DNA from 3 places in the Acidovorax sp. FHTAMBA genome. Region 1 is predicted to be linked to each of the others. Evidence: predicted binding sites of a transcription regulator. Region 1 holds the regulator's gene; each other region holds the start of a gene.

Evidence for each region. Region 1 encodes FNR, which switches genes on or off when oxygen is low (the NO sensors DNR and NnrR bind a similar motif). Its sites were predicted from a motif close to TTGATNNNNATCAA; they were not measured.
Region 2: cyoA (ubiquinol oxidase subunit II) is a predicted target of FNR. The motif match lies at 1,419-1,432, and genes of this name have one in related genera.
Region 3: AAFF19_RS07140 (PAS domain-containing methyl-accepting chemotaxis protein) is a predicted target of FNR. The motif match lies at 1,414-1,427, and genes of this name have one in related genera.

Annotation. Positions count from the first base shown of each region.
Region 1 is NZ_CP152407.1:2,142,315-2,148,831, forward strand. Features, by position in the region: gene ccoP (cytochrome-c oxidase, cbb3-type subunit III) at 1-72, shown strand, start outside; gene ccoG (cytochrome c oxidase accessory protein CcoG) at 152-1,597, shown strand; gene AAFF19_RS10090 (FixH family protein) at 1,659-1,940, shown strand; gene AAFF19_RS10095 (hypothetical protein) at 1,997-2,290, shown strand; gene fnr (fumarate/nitrate reduction transcriptional regulator Fnr) at 2,331-3,053, opposite strand; gene hemN (oxygen-independent coproporphyrinogen III oxidase) at 3,239-4,621, shown strand; gene AAFF19_RS10110 (sulfite exporter TauE/SafE family protein) at 4,628-5,374, shown strand; gene AAFF19_RS10115 (HD domain-containing phosphohydrolase) at 5,562-6,517, shown strand, end outside.
Region 2 is NZ_CP152407.1:1,698,444-1,704,960, forward strand. Features, by position in the region: gene cyoB (cytochrome o ubiquinol oxidase subunit I) at 1-201, opposite strand, end outside; gene cyoA (ubiquinol oxidase subunit II) at 269-1,324, opposite strand; gene AAFF19_RS07890 (MFS transporter) at 1,573-2,913, shown strand; gene AAFF19_RS07895 (hypothetical protein) at 2,948-3,163, opposite strand; gene AAFF19_RS07900 (DMT family transporter) at 3,290-4,234, opposite strand; gene AAFF19_RS07905 (MgtC/SapB family protein) at 4,432-4,935, opposite strand; gene AAFF19_RS07910 (NAD(P)H-dependent oxidoreductase) at 5,351-5,941, shown strand; gene AAFF19_RS07915 (nitronate monooxygenase) at 5,985-6,517, opposite strand, start outside.
Region 3 is NZ_CP152407.1:1,541,283-1,547,799, forward strand. Features, by position in the region: gene AAFF19_RS07135 (DNA polymerase IV) at 118-1,335, shown strand; gene AAFF19_RS07140 (PAS domain-containing methyl-accepting chemotaxis protein) at 1,493-3,052, shown strand; gene queF (NADPH-dependent 7-cyano-7-deazaguanine reductase QueF) at 3,091-3,936, opposite strand; gene AAFF19_RS07150 (2OG-Fe(II) oxygenase) at 3,994-4,920, opposite strand; gene yaaA (peroxide stress protein YaaA) at 4,957-5,742, opposite strand; gene AAFF19_RS07160 (Rne/Rng family ribonuclease) at 5,964-6,517, opposite strand, start outside.

The DNA of each region.
Region 1 (6,517 bases):
GAAGCACAAATCGGCGTGCTGTCTGCCTACGTCTGGGGCCTGTCCAACGGCAACCAGGCGGCCGCGCGGTAAGTCCATCGCCGCCATTTTCAGTCATTGCTGCCAAACGCCCCGGGGTTGACGACCCCGGGGCACACGGATCGACACCACCATGAAGCCACCCAGCGAGCCTGCTCGCAAGGTCATCCCGATCAACCCGGTTGCCTCCGATGCCTCATCGCAGGTGGAGATCGTGTCGCTGTACGAAGCGCAGAAGAAGATCTATCCACGCTCGATCAGCGGTCTGTTTGCGCGCTGGCGCTGGGGCATGGTGTTCCTCACGCAGCTGATCTTTTACGGTCTGCCGTGGCTGGAATGGGGTCAGCGCCAGATGGTCCTGTTTGACCTGGGCGCGCGGCGGTTTTACATCTTCGGGCTGGTTCTGTACCCGCAAGACTTCATCTACCTCACGGGACTGCTGATCATCTCGGCGCTGTCGCTGTTCCTTTTTACGGCAGTGGCGGGGCGCTTGTGGTGCGGGTTTGCATGTCCGCAGACGGTCTACACCGAAATGTTCATGTGGATCGAGCACAAGATTGAGGGTGACCGCAGCGCGCGTCTGCGCCTGGACAACGGCCCCTGGACCTTTGAAAAAATCCGCAAGAAGTTTTTCAAGCAGGTGGTTTGGGTCTCGGTGGCGTTGTGGACCGGGTTCACGTTTGTGGGCTACTTTGTGCCGATTCGCGAGCTTGGCGCAGAGTTGCTGGCGTTCCAGGGCAGCTGGCAGATCTTCTGGGTGCTGTTCTACGGCTTTGCCACCTATGGCAACGCAGGGTACATGCGTGAGCAGGTGTGCAAATACATGTGCCCGTATGCCCGTTTCCAGAGCGCGATGTTCGACAAGGACACCCTGATCGTGAGTTACGACGTCGAACGCGGTGAGCCACGCGGCCCCCGCAACAAGACGATCGACTACAAGGCCAAGGGCCTGGGTGACTGCATCGACTGCACCCTGTGTGTGCAGGTTTGCCCCGTGGGCATCGATATCCGCAAAGGTCTGCAGTATGAGTGCATCGGCTGCGGCCTGTGTGTGGATGCATGCAACACGGTGATGGACAAAATGCACTACCCGAGAGGGTTGATTCGCTTTTCCACACAGAATGGCGTCGCACAGCGCTGGAGCCAGTCCCAGATTTTGCGCCGCGTCCTGCGTCCGCGCGTTCTGATCTACAGCACCGTGCTCGTCGCGCTGTGCGTGGGCATGATGGCCAGCCTGGTCACGCGCACGCCACTGAAGGTGGATGTGGTTAGAGACCGTGCCGCCCTGTCGCGCATTGTGGCCGGGGGCAAGCTGGAGAACATCTACCGCCTGCAGATCATGAACGCTACAGAAGGCCCGCAGCGCTACCGCATTGACGCACGCGGCCTTGAGGGGTTGGTGGTCGCTTCGGATGCAGAGGTGGAGATTGGAGCTGCTGAATCCAGGTGGGTCGCTGTCAGGCTGCAGATTCCCTACGGGTCAGCGCCAGCGGGTTCCCATGCGGTTCAGTTCGACGTTCAGGCCTTGGGTACTGCGAGCCATGTGACCGAGAAATCGGTGTTTCTGGTCCCGCGCTAGGATGATTGTTTTGTGATGGCACTGTGTGCTCTCAGCCGACTATTTTTCAGGAGTTAACACCATGCCAACCAGTTCTGCACTCAGTGCTGAGCCTTCCGTCCCAGAACCGTGGTGGAAGTTCGGCCATGTCTGGCTGATCATTGCTGGGCCGCTCATCGTGATCGTCGCGGGATTTGTGACGTTGTGGCTGGCGATTTCACGGCCTGATCCCGTGGTGGCCGAGGACTACTATCGCCAGGGCATTGAAATCAACAAGAACCTTGCGGAACCCGAGAAGAGCCTCGCACCCGCGATGAAGGGCCGCAACCATGCGGCTACGCCAGCGCAAGACCAGCCGCGCTGATACACAACGGGCCCCTGCGGCTCATGGCTTGCAAGGGCTTACCCGGAGACAAAACAATGTGGACCCAACGGTTGATGTGGATTGCGTGGCCAGCGTTTCTGATGGCTGGTGTGCTGGAGATGCTGGTCTTTGCCATGGTGGATCCGCAAGATCTGCATTGGTTTGGGCAACCGCTCGCGCTGTCACGGCAGGGGGTCTACACGCTGGCCTTTTTTGCGTTCTGGGCGATCACGATGGCGTCCAGTGCGCTGACCACACTGCTGGCCATGTCACCCTTCGAGCTCAACCGTTGCCCTGTGCCGGAGGGGGAGCGCCCCGATGATTGCCGCAAGACGACTTCCTGCTCCTGAAGGGCTTGCAGGTTGCGGATGGCAGCGCAGTGTTGGCGGGTCAATGGCAGGCGGGCTGGTTGTTCACGATGCGCTTGAGTGCATCGGTTTCGAGAATGCGGACATGGCGCTGTTTGACCTCCACAATGCCTTCTTCCACGAACTTTGAAAAAGTCCGGCTCACCGTCTCGAGCTTCAGGCCGAGATAGCTGCCGATTTCCTCCCGGGTCATGCGCAGCACGAGTTCGGACTGCGAAAAACCTCGCGCATGCAAACGCTGAACCAGGTTCAGCAGAAAAGCTGCGAGGCGTTCTTCAGCACGCATGCTGCCCAGCAACAGCATCACGCCGTGCTCGCGAACGATTTCGCGGCTCATGATCTTGTGCACATGGTGCTGCAGCGCATTGACTTCACGCGACAGTTCTTCGATGCGGTCAAACGGCATGACACAGACTTCTGCGTCTTCCAAAGCCACCGCGTCACACGTATGGTGGTCATTCACGATGCCATCGAGGCCGATGATTTCGCCAGCCATCTGAAAACCCGTCACTTGGTCGCGGCCGTCTTCCGTAGCGACGCAGGTCTTGAAGAAACCGGTGCGGATCGCATACAAGGAGGTAAAAGACTCGCCGTTGCGAAAAAGCGTGCCTCCGCGCTTGATCTTCCTACGCACCGCAACAATTTCATCAATACGCTGAAGTTGCTCGTCGTTCAGGCCAACTGGCATGCACAACTCACGCAGATTGCAGTTGGAGCAGGCGACTTTGATGGTGAGCGGATTCATAAGCACAGGAACAGGTTGGATGTGAGCAAAGGCTCAATATGCCACCGCAGCGGCACTGTGGCGTACGGTTGGGCGACTGACTTACATCAAATTGTCGTCGAAGGGGTCAGTTCTTCGCTTGACGCAGGTCAAGGACAATGGCCTCAGCGTAAGGCACAGTTGCAGTGTACGCAAGGAAATCTCCCATGACCGTTGTCACACCCGACCTGTTGCGCCGCTTTGATGTGCCGGGTCCTCGTTATACCTCTTACCCCACTGCCGACCGATTTGTCGAGGCCTTCGGGAAGGATGACTATGCGCTTGCACTGGAGCAACGGCGCCTGGGCTCGATGGCGAAGGCCTTGCCGCTGTCACTGTATGTGCACATCCCGTTTTGCGAGTCACTATGTTACTACTGCGCCTGCAACAAGATCATTACCAAACACCATGACCGCGCGGAGGTCTATCTCCGCTACCTCAGTCGCGAGATCGACCTGCACACTGCCCACTGCGGGCTGGGCCAGGTCGTGAGCCAGTTGCACCTGGGGGGGGGCACGCCCACTTTCCTGACGGATGATGGGCTGCGTGAGTTGATGGCGATGCTCAAGCGAAGCTTCACGCTCGCGCCAGGCGGAGAGTATTCGATCGAGGTGGATCCGCGCACGGTCAATGCGGACCGCCTTGCGGTGCTGGCGGAGCTGGGTTTTAACCGCTTGAGTTTTGGTGTGCAGGACTTCGATCCGGAGGTTCAGAAAGCAGTCCATCGCATTCAGCCCGCAGAGCAGGTGTTCTCGCTGGTGGAGTCTGCGCGGTCACTGGGTTTTGAATCCATCAATGTGGATCTGATCTACGGACTTCCCCGCCAGACCCCAGAGTCCTTTGATCGTACCCTGGCCCAGGTCGCCCAACTACGGCCGGACCGCATCGCACTGTATGCGTATGCACATCTGCCCGAACGTTTCAAGCCACAGCGTCGCATCGCGTCGGTCGAGCTGCCCACTGCGGCGGGGAAAGTCTCGATGCTTTCCCGTTCCCTGGACGCCTTCATGGGCGCGGGCTATGTGTATGTGGGCATGGACCATTTTGCGTTGCCTGAAGACGCGCTGGCAGTGGCAAAACGGCAGGGGCGGCTGCATCGCAACTTCCAGGGTTACAGCACCCAGCCGGACTGCGACCTGATTGGCCTGGGCGTTTCAGCGATTGGCCGTGTGGGGGCGACCTACAGCCAGAACGCGAAAACCTTGGAGGAATATTACGACCTGCTCGACCAGGGGCGGTTGCCTGTGGTGCGCGGGTTGGCGCTGACACGGGACGATCTTGTTCGCCGTGCCGTCATCATGGCGTTGATGTGCCAGGGTGAGCTGTTGTTCGAACCGATGGAACAGGCCTGGTTGATTGACTTTAGGCAATATTTTTCGAGCGAACTGGTGCAATTGGAAGCCATGGCAGAGCAAGGACTTGTCGTCCTGCGGCCTGACGGGATTGAAGTCACGGCGATGGGGTGGTTCTTTGTGCGTGGAATTGCGATGGTCTTCGACCGCTATCTCCAGGCAGATCGCAATCGGGCACGGTTTTCCCGCATTATCTGAACGATCATGATGATCGCGGTGGCATCGACTGCCTTCTTGATGGGGCTTGTCGGAGGCACTCATTGCCTGGCGATGTGCTCAGCGCCCTGTGGTGCGCTGGTGGGGCAGGGGCGGGAGCAAAAAGCTTCTGCCACTGACCGGATGGCACCATCGCCCGGGACTCACACCGTGCAGTGGATGCCGCGGGGTGGCATTTTTCGGCGCGCGGCGGCTTTCCATGTCGGACGCCTGCTCGGTTACTCGCTGGCGGGTTGCCTGGCAGCATGGGCAATGGACAGTCTGGCGTGGCTTACCCAGCACACGACCGCCTTGCGTCCCGCTTGGACGCTCATGCATGTCGCCGTGATGGCCTGGGGTGTGATGATGATGGTGCAGGCACGCCAGCCGCAATGGCTGGAGAACGCGGCCCGAGCCGTATGGGCGCGCGCCCGTCCCATGGTCAGTGCCCCTTCCGGGGTTTTCTTTGCGGGTGGGCTGTGGGCGCTCATGCCCTGCGGCTTGCTCTATTCGGCATTGCTGGTGGCCGCCCTGAGCGGAGGTCCTCTCGAAGGCGCAGTGACCATGGCACTGTTTGGGCTGGGCAGCGGGGTGTGGCTTGCGGGAGGGCCATGGGTCTGGACCCAACTGAAAACAAGGCTGAACACAGCCCGCGCGGACTGGGGAACGCGGGTGGCGGGAGGCCTGCTTTTCGGAATCGCCTGCTGGGCACTCTGGATGGATCTGGTCTATAAGCCTTCGCTGTGGTGCCGGTAGGCGGCTGCTTCAGGCGTCCAGGGACCATCCTGATTGCGCTCGTCCCTGCGGCGGGCCTTGCTTTGTGTGGCGACTGTTGCCGTTAAGCTGCGGCAACCGATACCCCTCGCTGATGCCTCGGTGGAACTGGCGATAATTTGTGTAACCATTGGTGGCATCGACGTCACGATGTTGCACACGCCCGAAAGTGAATTCTTCCATCCTCATTGACATCAGCCAACTGCGCGTCGGCATGTACATCCAGCTTGACGTGGGCTGGTTGCACCATCCTTTCCCGGTGAGCAGTTTTCGGGTTGCCTCGGCGGAGCAGATCGCTGCGTTGAGGGAGCTGGGGCTGACGGAAGTGCGTTACCTCCCGAAGAAGAGTGATCCGGAACTGAGGGATCTGGTGCCGGCGGCCTGGGATGTGCCGGAAATGAACGATACGGTATCGGGCAGACAGGTGGATGCAGCCGGGGCGCCAGTCCTGGTGGACGCTGAGGCCCAACGACGGCGTGAACTGCTCGACGCCCAGAACCGCGCCCTGGCAGCGTGCGACAAGCGGTTTGGTGAGGCCTCAAGGCAGTACCAGGCGCTCGAACGGGTCGTGACCGCCCAGCCCGAGGAAGCCCGTGCAAAGGGTGATGCGCTGGTGTCCGGCTGTGTTGCAGAACTTCTTGAAAATGGTGACTCGGTCATCCGGCTTCTGTCGGAGGGCGTGGGCGAGCGCAATGCGCTCCATCCCATCAATGTGATGGTGATTTCACTGCTCCTGGGGCGGGCTCTCGGCATGAAGAGTGCCGAACTGTTCGACCTTGGCATCGCGGCGCTGATCCATGATCTGGGAAAGATCAAGCTGCCTCCCAATCTCCGGCAGCCCACCGCTTCCATGATTCCGCAAGAGCGTTTGCGCTACGAAAGCCATGTCGCAGAATCAGTGACCTTTGCCAAGCGCATGGGGCTGAGCGAGCCCGTGTGGACTGCTGTCGCCCGGCACCATGAGATGGCTGACGGCAGCGGGTTTCCGCTGCGGCTGTCGGGCCCTGATCTGGGCCGGTCGAGTCAGGTTCTCGCGCTGGTCAACCGCTACGACCGGATGTGCAATCCTGCCAACGGTGTGGACGCGCTCACGCCGCACGAGGCGTTGTCCGTCATCTTTGCCCA
Region 2 (6,517 bases), 440 kb from region 1:
CTTGTGGTCGATGCTGCAGATCCAGTCGCGCCAGAGCGTGCCCCAGAGCTTGAACTTGGTGACGGCGGCCATCAGGGCCAGGCCCCCCAGCATGGTGGCGATGAAGGTCCACAGCACGATGGGCTCGTGCGCCATTGGTATGGAATCCCAGGTGACTCGGCCCAGGGCCCAGTGGGTGTCAGGAACAGTGACGGGTGACATAAACACTCTTTGTTGGCAAAGCGCCAGCGCCGCCCGGCGGCTGCTGGCACATCAGGTCAAGGGCGGGTCATTCGGCGCGGGGGGTGCGCGGTGTGGGGCTGGCCTCCAGGCTGGCCACCACCTGCTCGGCGTTTTGGGAGGTGCACACGTCCTGCGGCAGGTTCAGGCCCATGGCGCGCACATAGGCTTCGCCACCGTTCTCGTCGATGGCCATCATGTGGTGCATGCACATCTTGCCGTCCTCGACGCAGCGGTTCAGCACCTTGTCGTACAGGCCCTCTTCCACGCTGGCAAAACGCTGTACCGGGTCGCGTTCGCTGGGCTGGGCCAGGGCGAGGTAGGTGTTGCGGTCCAGCGGTTTGCCTTCGCTGCGGTTCCTGGCCACCCACTGCTCAAATTCCTGCTGGCTGAGTCCGTGGAACCGGAAGGTCATCCCCGAAAAGCCCGAGCCGCTGTAGTGCGTGGACATGCCCTTGTAAACGCCTGGCTTGTTGATCACGGCGTTCAGCTCGGTCTGCATGCCGGGCATGGCGTAGATCATGCCCGCGAGGTCAGGCACGTAAAACGCGTTCATCGTGGACGTGGCCGTGAGCTTGAACAGGATGGGACGGTCCACCGGCGCTGCGAGTTCGTTCACGGTGGCAATGCCCTGCTCGGGGTAGAAGAACAGCCACTTCCAGTCCATGGCCACCACCTGTACCTCCAGCGGGGTGGATTGCGCGTCCAGCGGCTTGGTGGCCGAAATGCGGTCCAGCGGCCGGTACGGGTCGAGCTTGTGGGTGCCGATCCAGGTCAGCGCGCCCAGCGCGATGATGATGAGCAGCGGCACTGTCCAGATCACCAGCTCCAGCGTGGTGGAGTGGTGCCAGTCAGGGTCGTAGTCATCTTCGGTGTTGGCCGCGTTGTTGTGGCGGTATTTCCAGGCAAACCACAGCGTGAGGGCGATCACCGGCACGATGATGATCAGCATCAGCAGCGTGGCCTGGATGACCATGTTCCCTTGCTGGGCGGCAATGTCGCCCGCGGGGTTGAGGACGACCGCCTTGCTGCAGCCAGCCAGACTGCCGACGGCAGCCACGGCGGCGAGCCAGGCGGGTCGGGGAAGTGGAAGTAGTTTGAGCATGTGGGTGCGCTGTCAGAGCGTTTGTTCAGGGTAAACGCGGATAACGGGTTGCCTGGGAATGTACTAGCGCTAGCTTTTTTGTCGATTGGACATTTTGTCCAAGGTCAAACCGCTTCGCCCCAAATTGGTGCATTCGGGGGTTTGCAGGACATTTCTTGCGCTGGGTCTAGTGAAAGCGCACTTGTGGCATGCCGCACTTGCGTGTAGAACGAAGTTGTCTTAGCTACCCCATCTTGAGGAACCCGTTCATGAGCAGCCCCGCTACTGCCACTTACCCCGCGGCCGGATTTGAAGAAAGTGCCGCCTCCCTATCGCGGGCTGATACGCATGAGGACGTGACACCCGGTGAAATCGCGGTCGGCGTGATCATCGGGCGCTCGTCCGAATACTTTGACTTCTTCGTGTTCGGCATTGCCTGCGTACTGGTTTTCCCGTCGTTCCTGTTTCCCTTCCTTTCGCGCCTGGATGGCACGCTGATGGCGTTTGCCCTGCTGGCCGTGGCATTTGTCGTCCGGCCCGTGGGCACCGCCATTTCGATGGCGATCCAGAGGCGATGGGGCCGGGGCACCAAACTCACCATCGCGCTGTTCCTGCTGGGCGTCTGCACGGTGGGCATGGCCTTTTTGCCGGGCTACAAGGACGTGGGGATGACCGCCGTGGTGGCGCTGCTCATCTTGCGCATTGGCCAGGGGCTGGCACTTGGGGGTTCGTGGGATGGCCTGCCATCGCTGCTGGCCATGTCGGCGCCCAAGGAGCGCCGTGGCTGGTACGCCATGATCGGCCAGCTGGGCGCCCCGCTGGGGTTTGTGCTTGCGGCGGGGCTGTTTGCCTATCTGTACAGCAGCTTGAGCCTGCAGGAGTTTCTGGCCTGGGGTTGGCGTTACCCGTTCTTTGTGGCTTTCGCCGTGAACGTGGTCGCGCTGTTTGCCCGCCTGCGTCTGGTGGTGGGCCAATCGTATTCAGAGCTGCTGAAAGAGCGTGAACTGCAGCCGGTGCCCGTGAGCCGTGTGGTGCGCGACGAAGGCAGCAATGTGCTGCTGGGCGCTTTTGCTGCGCTGGCCAGCTTTGCACTGTTCCACCTGGTCACGGTGTTCCCGCTGTCGTGGATCACGCTGTACTCCGACCAGCCCGTCACGCAGATTCTGGGCGTGCAGATCGTGGGAGCGTTTCTGGCTGCAGGCGCCATCATGGTGTCGGGCTGGCTCTCCGATCACCTCGGGCGCCGCAAGCTGCTGGGCGGCATGGCGGTGCTGATCGGTGTGTTCAGCTTCATGGCGCCTGTGCTGCTCAACTCCGGCGAAGTGGGCAGCACCATGTTCCTGCTGCTGGGGTTTGTGCTTCTTGGTCTGTCCTATGGTCAGGCATCCGGCACGGTCACGGCCAACTTTTCGCCAAGGTACCGCTATACCGGCGCCGCCCTGTCGGCAGATCTGGCGTGGATCATCGGCGCCGCATTTGCACCGCTGGTGGCCTTGTACCTGTCAGCCCAGTTCGGGCTGCTGGCGGTCACGGTGTACCTGCTGTCGGGCGTAGCCTGCACACTGGGTGCGCTGAACCTGAACCGGCGCATGGAGCGGCGCTATCGCTAACTGAAGGGAGTGCGGCGGGCCGGTTGCGAGGGAGTTAGTCCGCCAGACGGATTCTCCCGTCGCGGACGTACTGGTTGAATTGGTCTTTGGGGATGGCGGCAGAGCCTGCAGCCTCGTTGTCTGCGGTCCAGCTCAGTGTCATGCTGTCCTTGGAGGCGTCCAGTTCAACCGGGCCCTTGGGGATGGTCAACGGCGCTCCGTCGCCCGGGGTGTAAGTGACGTGGCCTGCGATGGTGGCGTGCTGGGTCATGGGGAAGTCCTTTGCGGCAATGCCGAAGTGGTGGGACTCCATTGCACGGCAACAGCGTGCCTGCGGGTGTAAGAACAGGCCGTGCCGCTGCGCGGGCAGAGGTCGCTACCCGCCGTTTTCGTCATCTCACGGCGGGATGACCGCCTGCGTTCTCTCCTGCCGCACCAGATACAGCCCGCTGCCAATGATGATGGCTCCGCCGAGCAGGGTGGAATAGCCGGGCACCGTTTGCCACAGCACCCAGTCCAGCCCCATGCCCCAGGCCAGCGCGGTGTACTCAAACGGCGCCACCACCGACGCCTGCCCGTGCCGGAACGCTTCGGTGATCGCCAGTTGCCCCAGAAACCCCGTGACGGCCAGGCCCGCCACGAGCGGCCAGTGCACCTGCGCCACCGCCACCCACCGGGGCCACGCCAGCGCGCCCGCACCCAACGCCAGCAGCACCGTGGTCCAGAACACCAGGCTTGCGCTGGAATCCGTACGCGTCAAGACCCGCCCCGTGATGGCAGAAACGGCATAGCCACACGCTGCGCCCAGCACGGCCAGCGCACCCAGGCTGAAGAACGCGTCCTGGCTCGGCCGCAGGGCCACCAGCACGCCCACCATGCCCAGCCCGATCGCCACCCAGTGCGCTGCGCGAACCTTCTCGCGCAGCACCACGGTGGAAAGCGCCGTGATCAACAGCGGCGCGATGAAAAACAGCGTGTACGCCTCGGCCAGCCCCAGCTCCTTGAGGGCATAGGCAAACAGCGCCAGCATGGCCACATTGATCACACCGCGCAGCAGATGCAGCGGCCAGCGCACCTTGAGCAACCCGCCCACTTCGCGGCGCCACAGCACATACAGCACCACCAGCGGAAGCGCCGCCCCGCCGCGCAGCGCCGCCACCTGCATGGCTGGGTAGTTGGCCGACAGGGCTTTCAGCAGGGCATCCATCAGCGAAAAGCATCCCACCGCAGCCACCATGGCGACGATGCCGCGCAGGTTGGCAGAGGCCTGGGTCTCGGCGGTACCAGGGCCGGCAGTGGCAATGGCCGCCGGCTGGAGGGTGGAATCGTCCGTGCGCTTCATCGGCGCCCAGCAGGCGACACGCTGCTGTCGGGGGCGCTGGGAGAAACGCGGCAAGGCGCCGTGCGGAAAAGGCAGCTCGGCTGCAGTGAATGGCTTTGCATGGGGCAAATGGACTGGCCCGCAGCACGTGAAGTGTGCACTGGAGCCCTTGGGGACGATGGTCAAAAAGTGTAGCTCAGCCCGCCCTGATGGCGTGCTCAACCGGATTTGCGAGCCGAGGTGCGGACCCACTTGTCATGCAGCATCGGGATGGCCCACAGCACCAGCAGCGCCAGCGCCGTGGTGAGCACTGCTGTCGCCTCCTGCCCCAGCCCGGCCGCCACGCCAATGGCTGCGGTCAGCCAGATGCCCGCGGCGGTGGTCAGCCCCTTCACCTGGCTTTCGGCATCGCCTTTGAGGATGGTGCCCGCACCCAGGAAGCCAACGCCCGCAATGATGCCCTGCAGCACCCGGCTGTTGTCCGCAGGGCCGATGCCCGCCTGCTGCGACACCAGCACAAACAGCGCCGCGCCCATGGCCACCAGCATGTGGGTGCGCACGCCCGCCGCCTTGCCGGCGTGCTCGCGTTCCCAGCCCAGCAGCCCGCCGAGCAGACCGGCCATCCCCAGGCGCACCACGATGCGCGTGGCCTGCGCGATGTCGGGCACATCCGAAAACTCCGATGCCACCGTGGACGCAATCTGTTGCCACCAGCCGCTCATGGTGCGGCCCCAGGGTGCAGGGCCGTGGCGCAGACGCGCTGGGGGGGATGTGGGAGAACTGTGGCCATAAGTTTCTTGTGGATGGATGTACCGGTAGGGCCGGTGCCGCGGCTTCGCAGCCAATGTCGCCGATGGATGTGCGGGCGTCCACCGGCGCCGGGCGCGGGCAGCGGTAGGACGCTGCCGACGCACAGCCCTACGTTTTTTGCCATTTGATACTGGAAATATCTGGTCAAATTGGCCTCCAGCGCTTATGTGTAAAGCGCTGACAGCTATCAATTTGATACTTTTCTCACCCGGTGCTGCTGCGGCGGCGCGACCTGTGCGTAGCCTGCAAGATTTCGCTGGTTGAACCTGTGACAGCGGCGTAGAGTCTGAATCCGTTTGGGAAGTGGCACGCCCACAAGGAGCTTGAATGGACCCCCAACGTATTGTGCTGATCCAGGGTCACCCGGATGCGACCGCGCCCCACCTGTGCCACGCCCTGGCGCAGGCTTATGCAGACGGCGCCATCGCTGCGGGGCATGAGGTGCGGCAGATCGATATCGCCGCCATCGACTTCCCCTGGCTGCGCAGCCAGCACGAGTGGGAGCTGGGGCTGCTGCCCGCATCGCTCAAGCCTGCGCAGGCCGACATTGGCTGGGCGCAGCACATCGTGCTGTTTTTTCCGCTGTGGCTGGGTGACATGCCGGCGCTGCTCAAGGGCTTTCTGGAGCAGGTGGCGCGGCCCGGCTTTGCGTTCACCGCCGAGGGCAGCAACCCCTTTGGCCACAAAGGCCTCACCGGTCGCAGCGCGCGTGTGGTGGTCACCATGGGCATGCCGGCGCTGGTGTACCGCTGGTACTTTCGCGCGCACAGTGTGAAGTCGCTGGAGCGCAATATCCTGGGCTTTGTGGGCATCGCCCCTGTGAACGAAACGCTGGTGGGCAGCGTGGAGCAGCTGGGGGACGACGGCGTGGCCAAGTGGAAGCGGCGCATGCAGGCATTGGGCGCCAAGGCCGGGTAGGAGTGCGGGCAGGCCGGCAGCAGCCCGCTGCCCCGGATGCGGATCAACCGAACGTGCGTGCAGCGGCCAGCGCGCCCATCCGCTGGCTGATGGCAAAGAACTCCGCCACGGTGTCGTCAATGATCTGCTGCGCGGTGTTGACCGAGTCAATCAGCCCTGCAGTCTGGCCCGCCAGTGCAGGCGCGGCCTCCATGTCGCCGTCGAAGTACACGCGCTGGATGCCCGCAAAGCTGTCGGCGGGCATCAGGCCCGCCTCGTGGATGGCCTGGGTGCGCTGCGACTTGAGCGCGCGGATGCAAGGGCTGGCCTTGGTGTTGAGCATCCAGGTGCCGGTCACGCCCGCATCGACGATGGCGTTCTTGTAGTTGGCGTGCACGGGGCTTTCGGCGCAGCTCACAAAACGCGTGCCCATCTGCACCGCCTCAGCCCCCAGTGCAAAGGCTGCGGCCATGCCGCGCCCGTCGCAGATGCCCCCGGCCGCGACCAGCGGCACATCCACCCGCGCACGGATGGCCTGCAGCAACACCAGGGTGGAGACTTCTTCGGGGTTCTTGAAGCCGCCGCCTTCGCCGCCTT
Region 3 (6,517 bases), 600 kb from region 1:
CCGCGCACAATAACGGGCGTGACCGTCCCAGCGCCTGACCTTCCCGTTAACGAGCCCACAACGGCTGCCCCCCATGAGTGCCAGGGGCAGCGGCTGCGCCGCATCGCCCACCTCGACATGGATGCCTTTTTTGCATCGGTCGAACTGCTGCGATATCCCCAGCTCAAGGGCCTGCCGGTGGTCATTGGCGGTGGCCGCCGCAAGGTGGACGAGCTGTTGCTGCAAAACCCCGACGGCTCCGGGCCGCGCGAGCCGTGCTTCATCCCGGTGGAGGATTTCCCGCTGCTCAAGGATTACGTGGGCCGGGGCGTGATCACCACGGCCACCTACCCCGCGCGGCAGTTTGGCGTGGGCTCGGCCATGGGCATGATGAAGGCTGCCAGGCTGTGCCCGCAGGCCATCGTGCTGCCCGTGGATTTTGACGAGGTGCGGCGCTTTTCGCGCCTGTTCAAAAGCACCATCATGGAGATTGCGCCGGTGATGCAGGACCGGGGCGTGGACGAGGTGTACATCGACTTCACGGACGTGCCCGGGGGCCAGCGCGAGGGCGGGCGCGTGCTGGCGCGGCTCATCCAGAAAAGCATCTTTGATAGGACCGGACTGACCTGTTCCATCGGCGTGGCGCCCAACCGGCTGCTGGCCAAGATGGCCAGCGAGTTCAACAAGCCCAACGGCATCTCCATCGTTTACGAGGAAGACCTGCAGGGCAAGATCTGGCCCCTCAACGTGCGCAAGATCAACGGCATCGGTCCCAAGGCGGGCGAGAAGCTGGCGCGGCTGGGCATCGAGACCATCGGTCAGCTGGCCGCGCAGGATGCGCAGTGGCTGATGGGCCACTTTGGCAAATCCACCGGCGCCTGGATGCACCGCGTGGCCTGGGGCCGCGACGAAAGCCCCGTGGTCACCGAGAGCGAGCCCGTGAGCATGAGCCGCGAGACCACCTTTGACCGCGACCTGCATGCGGTGCGCGACCGGGCCGAGCTCTCTGCCATCTTTACCGACCTGTGCCAGCGCGTAGCCGAAGACCTGCAGCGCAAGGGCTATGTGGCGCGCACCATCGGCATCAAGCTGCGCTACGAGGACTTCAGGATCGCCACGCGCGACCACACCGCGAACACGTACACGGCAGACGGTGCCACCATCCGCCATTTGGCCGGGCAATGCCTCAAGCGCGTGCCGCTGGACAAGCGCCTGCGGCTGCTGGGCGTGCGCGCCAGCGGCCTGGTGCGCAAGGGCGATGAACCTGCGCCAGAGCACGGCCCTTCGCAGTCTGGCAAGGCGGGGCGCACGCGGCGGGGTGCAACGCAGGTGATGGACAGTCCGCAGCTGTTTTGAGCACCCGGGTCTATCCCCGTGCGCCCGGCCCTGCAATTCGGAGTTCTTTTGTGCAGGGCGGCTGATCGGCCGTTAGACTTGACAGGTATCAAGCGGTAACAGGGCCCCAGCGCCTGACGCTCAGCCTGCTCCCTTGCAGGGCCTCCAGGAGTTATTCATGCGCATCAATCTGCCGGTGACCCAGCAGAATTTCGACTTTCCGGGTGATGAGTTGCTGGTATCCAGCACCAACACCAAGGGCGAAATCACCCATTGCAACCCGGCGTTTGCACGCGTGAGCGGTTTCAGCTACGACGAGCTGATCGGCCAGCCGCACAACCTGATCCGCCACCCTGACATGCCCCCCGAGGCCTACAAGGACATGTGGCGCACCATTGGCAGGGGGGAGCCGTGGACGGGCCTGGTGAAGAACCGCCGCAAGAACGGCGACCACTACTGGGTGCGCGCCAATGTCACGCCCATCATGGAGGGCGGCAAGCCGCGCGGCTATATGTCGGTGCGCACCAAACCTGGCGCCAACGAGGTCGCCGCGGCGGAGGCGCTGTATGCGCAAATGCGCAGCGAGGCGGCATCGGGCAGGAGCAGCTTGTCTCTGGAGGCAGGGGCCGTGCGCCATGGCGGGCTGCGCGGCTGGGCGCAGCGGCTGGCGCAGATGGCGCTGTTGCCGCGCATGGCGTTGCTGATGGGGTTGCTCGTGCTGCTGGCCCTGGTGCCAGACGCACTGTCGCTGCAGGGCACTACGGCCTGGGTGGCGCGGCTGGTGCTGATGCTGCTGGGAGCTGCCTGGGTGCTGTGGCGCTTTCAGGCCATGGTGCTGCATGGGGTGCGCGATGCCACGCGGTTTGCCTCGGACATCTCGGCCTGCAACCTGACGACGTCCGTGCGCGGCGACTACCCGCAGCCCCTGGGCGCGCTCATGCAGCGCCTGCAGCAGACGCAGCTGAACCTGCGCGCGGTGGTGGGAGATGTGCGCACCGAGGTGCGCAACTTCGTCGAATCGGCCGACGAAATCGCGCGCGGCGGGCTGGACCTGTCGGCCCGCACCGAATCGCAGGCCAGCAGCCTGCAGGAGACTGCGGCGGCCATGGAAGAGCTGGCCAGCACCGTGCTGCAGACGTCCGACACCGCCGCCCATGTCTCGCGCGAAAGCGCGCAAAGCAGTGAAATTGCCAAGCGGGGAGGGCAGGCCGTGCGGGAGATTGGCGACGCCATGCAGCAGATGAAGCTGTCGTCCACCAAGATCAGCGAAATTGTCGGAGTCATCGAGGGCATTGCCTTCCAGACCAATCTGCTCGCGCTCAACGCGGCCGTCGAGGCGGCCCGTGCCGGTGAGCAGGGGCGGGGTTTTGCGGTGGTGGCGGGCGAGGTGCGTGCGCTCGCGCAGCGCAGTGCCAGCTCGGCCAAGGAGATCAGTGGCCTCATCGGCGTGACGGTGGGACAGATCGCCAGCGGTGCGCAGCAGATGGACCATGCGGGCACCACGATCGGGGGCGTTGTCGACGCGGTCGAACGCGTGAGCACGCTGGTGCAGCAGATCAGCAGCGCCACCAAAGAGCAGTCGCAGGGGATTTCGCAGGTGAATGAAGCCGTGACCCAGCTCGATACCGTCACCCAGCAGAACGCCGCCCTGGTGGAAGAGTCTGCCGCAGCCGCGCAGGGCCTGAAGGAAAGTGCCGTGTCCCTGGGCCGCTCGGTGGACGTGTTCAACATGCCCTGAGGCAGTGCCGCCCCGGGCGCCGGTGCTGTGGCCGTGCGCTACTGCCGGGCCGTGCGCACGTTGCGCGGCAGGGCCTGCGGGTGGCTGGTGCGCAGCGGGTTGATGTCCAGCCCGCCCCGGCGCGTGTAGCGCGCGTACACCGTGAGCTTGATGGGTTTGCAGCGCGTCCACACATCCATGAAGATGCGCTCCACGCACTGCTCGTGGAACTCGTTGTGGTTGCGAAAGCTCACCAGGTACTGCAGCAGCCCTTCCTGGTTGATCTGCGGGCCGCTGTAACTGATCTGCACGCTGCCCCAGTCGGGCTGGCCTGTCACCAGGCAGTTGCTTTTGAGCAGGTTGCTGGTGAGGGTCTCGGTCACGGGCGCTTCGTGGAATTCGGCTGTGAGCAGCTCGGGCGCGGGCTGGTACTGCGTGCATTCCACGTCCAGCCGGTCCAGGCTCAGGCCGTCCAGTTCATGCACGGGCTCCTGGTCGAACAGCTCGGGCGCGATGAGCTTTACGCCCACGGTGGCGGATTGCCCGGCGCCACGCCACACGGCTTCGCTGATGTCGGTGCGCATGCGCGCCTGCACTTCGGCCGCATCGGCAAAACGGGTGTTGTTGAAGCTGTTGAGGTACAGCTTGAACGACTTGCTCTCCACGATGTTGGGCGTCTCGCACGGCACGGTGATGTGCGCCAGCGCCACCTGCGGCTTGCCGCGCAGGTTCAGCCACGACAGCTCGAATGCCGTCCACAGGTCGGCCCCAAAGAAGGGTGCGGCGCCGGTGATGCCGATCTCGGCCCGTTTGCCTGCGCGCGGGATGGGGAAGAGCAGCGAGGCGTCGTACTGGTCTACATAGGCCGAAGCCTTGCCGAGCTGGGATTGTTCCGGTGTGTTCATGATTGCTATATATTTTATAGCTGCTGGCGCTTTATGGATAAGCGCCAGAGCCTGTTTTTATCTAAATTCCCGTTCGCGCAGCCACTTGGTGGCGATCCATTTCTCACCCGCAATCACCGGCGCACCGCCGTGCAGCGTGCGGGTGGAGGGGTGTGGGCGCTCGTAGCTGAAGAACACCGCATTGCCACGTTGCGGCGCCACCTCGAGGTGCACGTCGGGGAAGGTGGTGCCGCCGCCTTTTTCGGGGGTGTTCAGGTACATCACCAGCGTGCCCACGCGCTGCCCGCCGCGCTTCAGGATAGTGGGCGTGCCGGGCTCGGCGGGGTCGAAGTAGTCGTAGTGGGGCTTGTACTCGGCGCCCGGGCGGTAGTGCAGCACCTGCAGTCCCTCGCCGTTTTCGATGGGCCAGTTCAAGAGGCGCGCAATGCGCTCTTCGATGCGCTGGATCAGCGGGCTCTGGCCGCGCTGGAAGAACATGCCGTCGCTGGTGCGGTCATCGTTGATTTCCTCACCGCCCGTCTTGGTGGCCACGGTGAGCGAGCGCGCCAGGCGCGGCTGTGCATCGGCGATGAGGGCATCGCACTCCTCGGGCGACAGCAGGTTGCCAAACACCACGATGCGCGGCTGGGCCATGGCCAGCAGCACATTCACGGTGCGGTCGCCGCAGTCCAGCTGGGCGGGCGATGCATCCAGCCGGGGCTCGGGCACGGGTACGGCAGCGGGCTGGCCCTGTTGCACGGCCAGTTCGTTCAGGTGGTCCTGCAGCGTGGCCTCCAGGGCGTCGGCCGCCACGTCTTCATCCCAGCCCGCATCGCGCATGGACTGCAGCACCACGGGGGCGGCATAGCCGGCCTGGGCCTGTTCAATGATCCAGCGGCGCAACTCGGGCGTGATGGCCTGCCGCGTGGCTGTGGTGTGGCGGGTGGTTGTGGTGTGGCGGGTGGTTGTGGTGTGGTCCGTGTGCTGGTCAGAACGCGATGCCATGGCGGTCCTTTGACGTGAGCAGGGTTGTGTGCGGGCTTATGTGGAGGGTACGACTTTGCGCCGAAACACCAGGCGCTCCGGCGTGGAACATGCCGGGACAAAGGCGTAGCCATCCAGATCAAACCCTTCGAGCTGGTGTGGCGTGGCCACGCGGTGGGTGATGGCATAACGCGCCATCAGGCCCCGCGCGCGCTTGGCATGAAAGCTGATGATCTTGTAGCCGCCGCCCTTCCAGTCCTCGAACACACATTCGATGACACGGGCCTTGAGCGCCTTGCGGTCCACGGCCTTGAAGTACTCCTGCGACGCGAGGTTGACCACTACCGGCTTGGTGTCAGCGCGCAGCCGGGTGTTGAGGTGCTCGGCAATCTGGCGGCCCCAGAACTGGTAGAGGTTGTCGCCTGCGGCCGTGGCCAGGCGCGTGCCCATTTCCAGGCGGTAGGGCTGCATGCGGTCCAGCGGCCGCAGCACGCCATACAGGCCGCTCAGGATGGCCACGTGGCTTTGCGCCCAGTCCAGGTCCTGCGGGGCGAGCGTGCGGGCGTCCAGCCCCTCGTACACGTCGCCATTGAAGGCCAGCAGCGCCTGCCGTGAATTGCTGGCCGTGAACCGGGGGCGCCAGGCCTGGTAGCGCGCCACGTTCAGGGCTGCAAGCTTTTCGCTCAGAGCCATTAGCGAGGCGATCTGCTGCGGTGACTGCTCGCGCAGCACCTCGATGAGCGCGGTGGATTGCGCCACAAACTGGGGCGTGGTGTGTGGCAGGCCTTCGGGCAGGGGCGTGTCGTAGTCGAGCGATTTGGCGGGAGACAGCAGGAACAGCATGGGGGGCAGGGGGTCCGTGGATCTCGGTGGGTAAAACGGGTGCCCGTGCGGGCAGTGTGCAGTGGGGCGATGACGGCGGTGGCCTGAAATGGTACCCGTTGAACAAGCGCCGACAGCCGCGAAAGGGGCTTTGGTGAAAGCCGCAAAAAAAGAAGGCGGCCTGGGCCGCCTTCTTGCCGGGTGGCTGCGTGCCCCGCAGGAGCTGCAGCCGTCTCAGTGCATCAAGCCGAAGGAGGCTGCTCAAACGGCAGCTTCATGGCAGACAGGTCGCGGCGGGTTTCCACCAGCACCAGCGGGCCTTCGTCGATGACGACTGCTGGAGGGCGCTCGCGGGGCACGCGGATGGACTTGGGTTCGGCGGCAATCGCAGCCTGCACGGCAGCGATCTTGTCCGCGTCGGAGTTGACCCACTGCAGGCCCGATGCGGCAGCCACTTGCTGCAGGTCATCGATGGGCAGCGCAAACGCCTGGACGCGGGGCAGGCCGCTCACAGCAGGTGCCACCTGTGCGGCTGGTGCCGCAATCGGAGCAGGTGCTGCAACAGCTTCAGGTGCCACCGCAGGGGCTGGCGTGGCCGCCACCGGGGCTGCTACCGGCGCGGCGACAGGTGCAGCAACGGGGGCCGGTGCGTTGGCTGGGGCGGGCACGGGTGCTGCCACAGGCGCTGGGGCAGGTGCCGCTGCCGCTGGCTCCGCTGCAGGGGCCGTGAAGTAGCTGCGGCGTGGCGCTTCGTCCTGCGCGGGCGCGGGGTCGGCCTGTGTGGGGTCGAAATCCA